DNA from 3 places in the Vibrio chagasii genome. Region 1 is predicted to be linked to each of the others. Evidence: predicted binding sites of a transcription regulator. Region 1 holds the regulator's gene; each other region holds the start of a gene.
The links. The regulator CRP, encoded in region 1, controls carbon source genes, mostly activating them, when cyclic AMP is high. The targets are predictions, from matches to a motif close to TGTGANNNNNNTCACA.
Positions count from the first base shown of each region.

Region 2: the regulator CRP is predicted to act here: its motif matches at 964-979, upstream of rppH (RNA pyrophosphohydrolase).
Region 3: the regulator CRP is predicted to act here: its motif matches at 1,446-1,461, upstream of mlc (sugar metabolism global transcriptional regulator Mlc).

Region 1 covers NZ_AP025465.1:3,090,502-3,092,780, forward strand. Annotated here, with positions in the region: gene OCV52_RS14320 (YheU family protein) at 1-11, shown strand, start outside; gene OCV52_RS14325 (phosphoribulokinase) at 89-958, shown strand; gene crp (cAMP-activated global transcriptional regulator CRP) at 1,199-1,831, shown strand; gene OCV52_RS14335 (DUF1338 domain-containing protein) at 2,021-2,279, opposite strand, start outside.
Region 2 covers NZ_AP025465.1:559,335-561,613, forward strand. Annotated here, with positions in the region: gene mutH (DNA mismatch repair endonuclease MutH) at 1-514, opposite strand, end outside; gene rppH (RNA pyrophosphohydrolase) at 1,131-1,649, shown strand; gene ptsP (phosphoenolpyruvate--protein phosphotransferase) at 1,652-2,279, shown strand, end outside.
Region 3 covers NZ_AP025465.1:2,285,741-2,288,019, forward strand. Annotated here, with positions in the region: gene mlc (sugar metabolism global transcriptional regulator Mlc) at 153-1,370, opposite strand; gene pyk (pyruvate kinase) at 1,690-2,279, shown strand, end outside.

The sequences.
Region 1 (2,279 bases):
AACGCTTCTAAGCTGCGCTTAACACAGAGCCGTGTTATAGTGGAAAACGATTGCTAACAAGTAAGTTACTCATAAGACAAGGGTTGTCATGTCCGCTAAACATCCAATTATTGCGGTGACGGGTTCTTCAGGAGCCGGCACCACCACTACCTCAGAAGCCTTCCGAAAAATGTTCAATATGATGGACGTGAAGGCTGCTTGGGTTGAAGGGGATAGTTTTCACCGCTTCACTCGACCAGAAATGGACGTCGAGATCCGCAAGGCACGTGAGCAAGGTAAGCACATCAGCTACTTCGGCCCACAAGCCAACGACTTCGCAGCATTAGAAGAGTTTTTCCGTAAGTACGGTAATGAAGGTACTGGTAAAGTACGTAGTTACCTACATACGTTCGATGAAGCTGTGCCTTATAATCAAATGCCTGGCACCTTCACGCCATGGCAAGATATCCCTGAAAATTCAGACGTGATGTTTTACGAAGGTCTACACGGCGGTGTGGTTGATGGCGACATTAATGTCTCTCAACACGTCGACCTGCTGATTGGCATGGTTCCTATCGTAAACCTAGAGTGGATTCAAAAGTTCGTTCGTGACACACGCGATCGTGGCCACTCACGCGAAGCAGTAATGGACTCCATTGTTCGTTCAATGGATGATTACCTTAACTATATTACCCCGCAATTTTCGCGTACTCATATCAACTTTCAGCGTGTCCCAACCGTAGATACATCAAACCCACTTAACGCCAAAGGGATTCCAAGTTTAGATGAAAGCTTCGTTGTTATACGTTTGCGCGGCATCAAAAACGTCGATTTCCCGTATCTTTTGGCCATGATTGATGGCTCATTCATGTCTCGTCATAACACACTAGTGGTGCCAGGTGGTAAGATGAGCTTTGCTATGGAGCTCATTGTGAGGCCAATCCTACAACAACTCATCGAAACTGGGAAAATAGGTTAACAAAACGACATTCTGGCTGATTACTTTTCATACCGTGATCATGTGCACAATTTTGCGTAAAAAATCGTAGCTTGGTCACGATTAAAATCAAGAAATAGTACCTGAAAAAGGATACTATTCTTAAACGAAACACAAGATAGCTTGCAGCGCTCATCGAGTGCTCTTATCCTAAGAAGTCAATTCAGGCTTAGCTAAAATACGGAAAGCGGCAAGCATACCCTGCAGAGGAAGTGAGATATTATGGTTCTAGGTAAACCTCAAACCGATCCAACATTAGAGTGGTTCCTTTCACACTGTCATATTCATAAGTACCCTTCAAAAAGTACTTTGATCCATGCTGGTGAAAAGGCAGAGACCTTGTACTACATCGTTAAAGGTTCTGTGGCAGTTCTTATTAAAGACGAAGAAGGTAAGGAAATGATTCTTTCTTACCTAAACCAAGGCGACTTCATCGGTGAGCTAGGCTTGTTCGAAGAAGACCAAGAGCGTACAGCTTGGGTTCGTGCTAAATCTCCTTGTGAAGTAGCTGAAATTTCTTTCAAGAAGTTCCGTCAACTTATCCAAGTGAACCCAGACATCCTAATGCGTCTTTCAGCGCAAATGGCAAGCCGCCTACAAGTAACTAGCCAAAAGGTTGGTGACTTAGCGTTCCTTGACGTAACAGGTCGTATCGCTCAAACGCTACTAAACCTAGCGAAACAGCCAGATGCAATGACTCACCCTGACGGCATGCAAATCAAGATCACTCGTCAAGAGATTGGCCAAATCGTTGGTTGTTCTCGTGAGACAGTAGGTCGTATCTTGAAGATGCTAGAAGAGCAGAACCTAATTTCTGCACACGGTAAGACTATCGTGGTATACGGCACTCGTTAATTTCGATTAACTGAGTCAAAAATATGAAAGCCACCAAATGCGAATTTGGTGGCTTTTTCTTTATTGAGAGAAGATACGAGATACGAGATACGAGATACGAATGGAACACATGAGGCTCTCGCCTTGTAAACATTCTCGAAGCGAAGCGTACCCGAGTTTCTAGGGCAAAAACCGTAATCGTATCTTTCTTTAACCGTTGGTGCTTTCGAAGATCTTGTCCGCCGATGCAGCAACAAAACCGGTATAAAGCTCACCATTGGCCATTGGATAGCGCTTAGCGAACTCATAGAAGCCACCAGGAATCATCTCATTGCCTTCAACAAATGCCACTGGCACTTTGTCTGCCATTGTTGATGATTGCTCTAATAACACCTCTGGAGAGCCTTTTACCTCACCACCAGATGCGTTAATCGTAAAGCTAGCATCACTCAGGTAGTCATTCACTGCT
Region 2 (2,279 bases), 880 kb from region 1:
CATGCCTTGCCGTGATCTGTTCAACGTTCCCTAAAACGATCAACTCCATCAACTCTTCCCAGTCTCTCTTTAGGAGTTCGTTCTCAGCTTCACTTGGTGTCCATAGTAGTGGTGATCCAACGTGACGTTCTGCCAGCGGGATTTCTCTTTCCCCTTCTACAGGGATCCACAACACTTTAGACAGTTTATTGCGAACATGGCTGGTTTCCCATGTCAGTCCTTGCACTCCCATTAATGGCGCCACACAAACAAAGGTGGTTTCAAGTGGCTTACCAGAATAGCCAATCGGAATACTCTTTAGCTCGATGCCTAGCTTCGCGAAATCCTGTTCTGGTTTACTGCCGGCAGGTGCGCCTAAGTGCCATTCTAACAGTTGCCCAACCCAGCCTTTGTCTCGCTTAAGATCGTTTGGCATGTCCATCTCTGCTTCATCAGCGAGCTCTTTGAAGGTCATCCCGGCAATCGCGTAAGCTCTGTCTAACAACTCTTGTTGTGTTTGTGGTTCTGGTTTCATAATAAAAGGCATGATCAAAAAAATGATTTTATCAGAAGTTATCACCAAATGACGACTGGTTAAGAAATGATCTCCTAGTCGAAGAAGGGATCAAACTTAGGGTTATCCACAGGACATAAAGGTAATTAATTGAAATATTAATTTAGTGGATAAATAAACAGGGGTTTTTGGTGGATAAAATGCTTGCCAAATGGGGTGTAAAATGAATCTTTCACTTGGTAGTGTGGATAAACACCGGGGTGGTTGATCTTTGAACAGCTTGTGTTTTTAAAAGATCTTTTGAGTTTTGACTGTGCTTTGATTTTTTATTTTTATTTTAAGGTGTTGATTTTTAATGTTTAAGTTTTTGTTTTTCTAGTGGGCTGGTTTTAGTGTTGATGAATCTATGGATTAAAAAAAACGATTGCGGCTAATTCTTCACATAGTTATTCACAGAAAAGGTGAATAAATGTGGTCTAGGTCTCACTATTGTGTGGGTAACTCGGATTTGAGCAAAACTTATCCATATTTGCAGATAATATTCATAAATATAGCGCTTATCACGTCACTAAGTTTGCTCCAATTGGGGATATGTGGAAAAATCAGTGTAATTAAAAATTTAGATAGAGGTTGGCCAGTGATAGATGGCGATGGTTACCGATTAAATGTTGGTATTGTAATCTGTAACAACCATGGTCAGGTCTTCTGGGCTAAACGATACGGGCAACATTCATGGCAATTCCCTCAAGGGGGAATAGATGAAGGTGAAACTCCGGAACAGGCAATGTACCGTGAGTTGTATGAAGAGGTTGGCCTTACTAAAAAGGATGTAAAGATCGTCGCGACAAGTCGTCATTGGTTACGCTACAAGCTACCCAAACGACTGGTTCGGTGGGATTCTAAACCTGTCTGTATTGGACAAAAACAGAAGTGGTTCCTTTTACGCTTAGATTGCGATGAATCGCGTATCAATATGCAGCGTGGGAGTACACCTGAGTTTGATGGTTGGCGTTGGGTGAGTTACTGGTACCCAGTTCGACAAGTAGTTTCTTTTAAGCGAGATGTTTACCGTCGAGCGATGAAAGAGTTCGCATCTTTAGCAATGCCGTTTAAAGAGCGAAAAACAAAAGGAAAACGCAAATTGCGTAGAGGTTAAGCATGCTCAGTCAACTAAGGGAAATAGTTGAACACGTATCAAGAGTTGAAGATGTATCGACGGCACTTGATATTCTAGTTAAAGAGACATGCAGTGCGATGCAGACGGAATGTTGCACCGTGTATTTAGCCAATAATGATATGCAGCGCCTTGAGTTGATGGCAACTCAAGGCCTGATCTTTGAAGGTAATAGTATTCACATTGGTTTCGACGAAGGCTTAGTTGGCCTCGTGAAACGAAGTGCTGAACCTATTAACCTTGCACAAGCGTCTGCTCACCCTGCTTATAAGTTTTTTCCAGAACTTGGAGAAAACATTTACCACTCTTTTCTTGGTACTCCGATTATCCATCGCAAGCAAGTGCTTGGCGTATTGGTTATTCAACAAAAAACACCTCGTTTATTCAGTGAGATGGAAGAGTCATTCCTCGTTACGCTCTCAGCTCAACTTGCAGTTATTGTGGCGCACGCTCAAACTCAAGGTCATTGGCTGTTGGAACAACAAAAGCTGCCAGGCATCAAAGGTATTGCTGCTTCATCTGGGGTAGCGATTGGTGATCTGTGGTGGGACAACACCCAACCTGAATTAACGGATGTGTATCCTGCTTCGACGCTCAATATCGAGCGCGAGC
Region 3 (2,279 bases), 800 kb from region 1:
ACAAATAATAACTGTGGCTACAATAGCCTACTTCAATGGGTTAAAGCAAAGCGCTAATGCACAGAATGCTTAAACTAAGTACAACAAATGTTGTTATACGAAGCTTAAGTACATGGAAAGGATCGGGGAAGGCTAAAAGAAGAGAAAAAGAGTTAGCCTTCAATAACTTTCATTAGCAACTGACCGTCGTAGAGAGCCTGCTTGATAAGCGCAGCACCAGGCATCGTTGCTTGTTTGTAGAATCGAGATTCCACCAGCTCTAAATCTTGGTGGTAAACCGATAAGCTCTGCTCTTCGATACATTTTTGAATCGCAGGGTACAGAACGCTCTTAGCTTGGTTGATGACACCACCGACTAAGATTTTCTCTGGGTTGAACAAGTTAATCACAATGGCAATCGCAGAACCTAGATAACGGCCTAACTGCTCAATCACTTCGACCGCCAGCGGATCACCATCAGCCGCAGCAGCACAGATTTGTTCAATCGTGACATCTTCAAAAGCAGTCAGCGTGGATTCCTCACCATTGGCTAGACGCTCTTTCACTTGCTCACGAATCGCTTGTGAACTCGCAACCGTCTCTAAGCAGCCTCGGTTACCACAATGACACAGCTTGCCTTCCTTATCGATCTGGATATGCCCCAACTCACCGATGTTGCCATGACGACCTTGTAAAACGCGGCCATCAAGAATAATCCCGGCACCTAAACCGTGGTGAATAGAGATTAAGACAGAGTTGTCATTATCTTGAGAATTACCAAACAACTTCTCAGCCAGCGCCCACGCGCGAGTATCATTGGCAATAAAAACCGGCAAGCCCGTTTCTTTGTAGATCTCAGGACCCAAAGCTAAGTTTTCGACATTGTAATGCGGCATTTGCAACACAATACCCTGCTCTGAATTCACAAGGCCTGGAAGCGTGACCGCGATACTGGTTACCCTGTCGAGCTGCTCAGCATAAGTTTGGAAGAATTCGTCGATTTCATGAAGAAGACGCGCAAGTACATCATCTTGGTCGCGTTCGTGAATGTCGATCTTCGTATCGATAAGCACATCGCCGCCCAGTTCATGAAGCGCGATAGTAAGATACCCGCGTCCAAGACGCATCGACAAGAATTGCCAACCTTCATTGTTGGTTTGCAAGCCAACAGCAGGACGTCCGCGAGTCGTGGCTTCTTGAACCGTCGTCTCGTGGATAAGGTGAGCTTCCATGAGTTCACGGGTTATTTTGGTAATACTCGCCGGAGCCAACTCACTTTGTTTGGACAGATCGATACGAGAAATAGGACCTTTAAGGTCAATTAGTTTATATACACGACCAGCATTGACCTGTTTGATATGATCAATATGGCCCGGTTGAGCCATGTACATTTTACGCTCCAGAAATCATCAACGAGATAATTTTTTTACTTTGCGAAGTAATTGTGAAGTCACTTGGTATATCGCCGTGACCAGTATCACGTATATACATGAATCTTTGTGTATCGAGTCAAATAGTTCGAGGAAAATTAACACCCAAATCGATAATTTACGACTTAATTTTCAGAATAAAACATCGCGTTTGAGCCCTGAATTCAATAATTAAAAGCAAATCAAGAAATATCCTCCTAGCTCCCAATAAATTATCAATTAATGCATATACTTAATTCAGTCTTTTAAAAAGATTACTGGCCTCACTCTAGGAGTATTCATGACAGCTGAATTAAGAAAAACGAAAATCGTCACAACGCTAGGCCCTTCTACCGATAAAGGTAACGTGCTTGAAGAGATCATCAAAGCAGGTGCCAATATTGTTCGTATGAACTTCTCCCACGGCAGCAGCGACGACCATATACAACGTGCAGAAAAAGTCAGAGCAATCGCAAAAAAACTGGGGACACAAATCGCTATCCTCGGCGACCTTCAAGGTCCCAAGATTCGTGTGTCGACATTCAGAGATGGAAAAATTCAACTGGCTGTTGGTGATGAATTCACCCTCGACAGCAGCCTAGGTTTAGGCGAAGGCAATCAAGAAGCCGTTGGCCTCGACTACAAAGAGCTGCCGAATGATGTCTCAGCCGGCGACATTCTGTTACTTGATGATGGACGTGTGCAACTCAAAGTCACCAAGGTCGAAGGTTGCCGCGTTCATACCGAAGTCATCATTGGCGGTCCGCTATCCAACAACAAGGGCATCAACAAAAAAGGCGGTGGGCTTTCTGCAGAAGCGCTAACCGACAAAGACAAACGAGACATCGTCACCGCCGCCCAAATCCAAGTCGATTATCTCGCTGTCTCTTT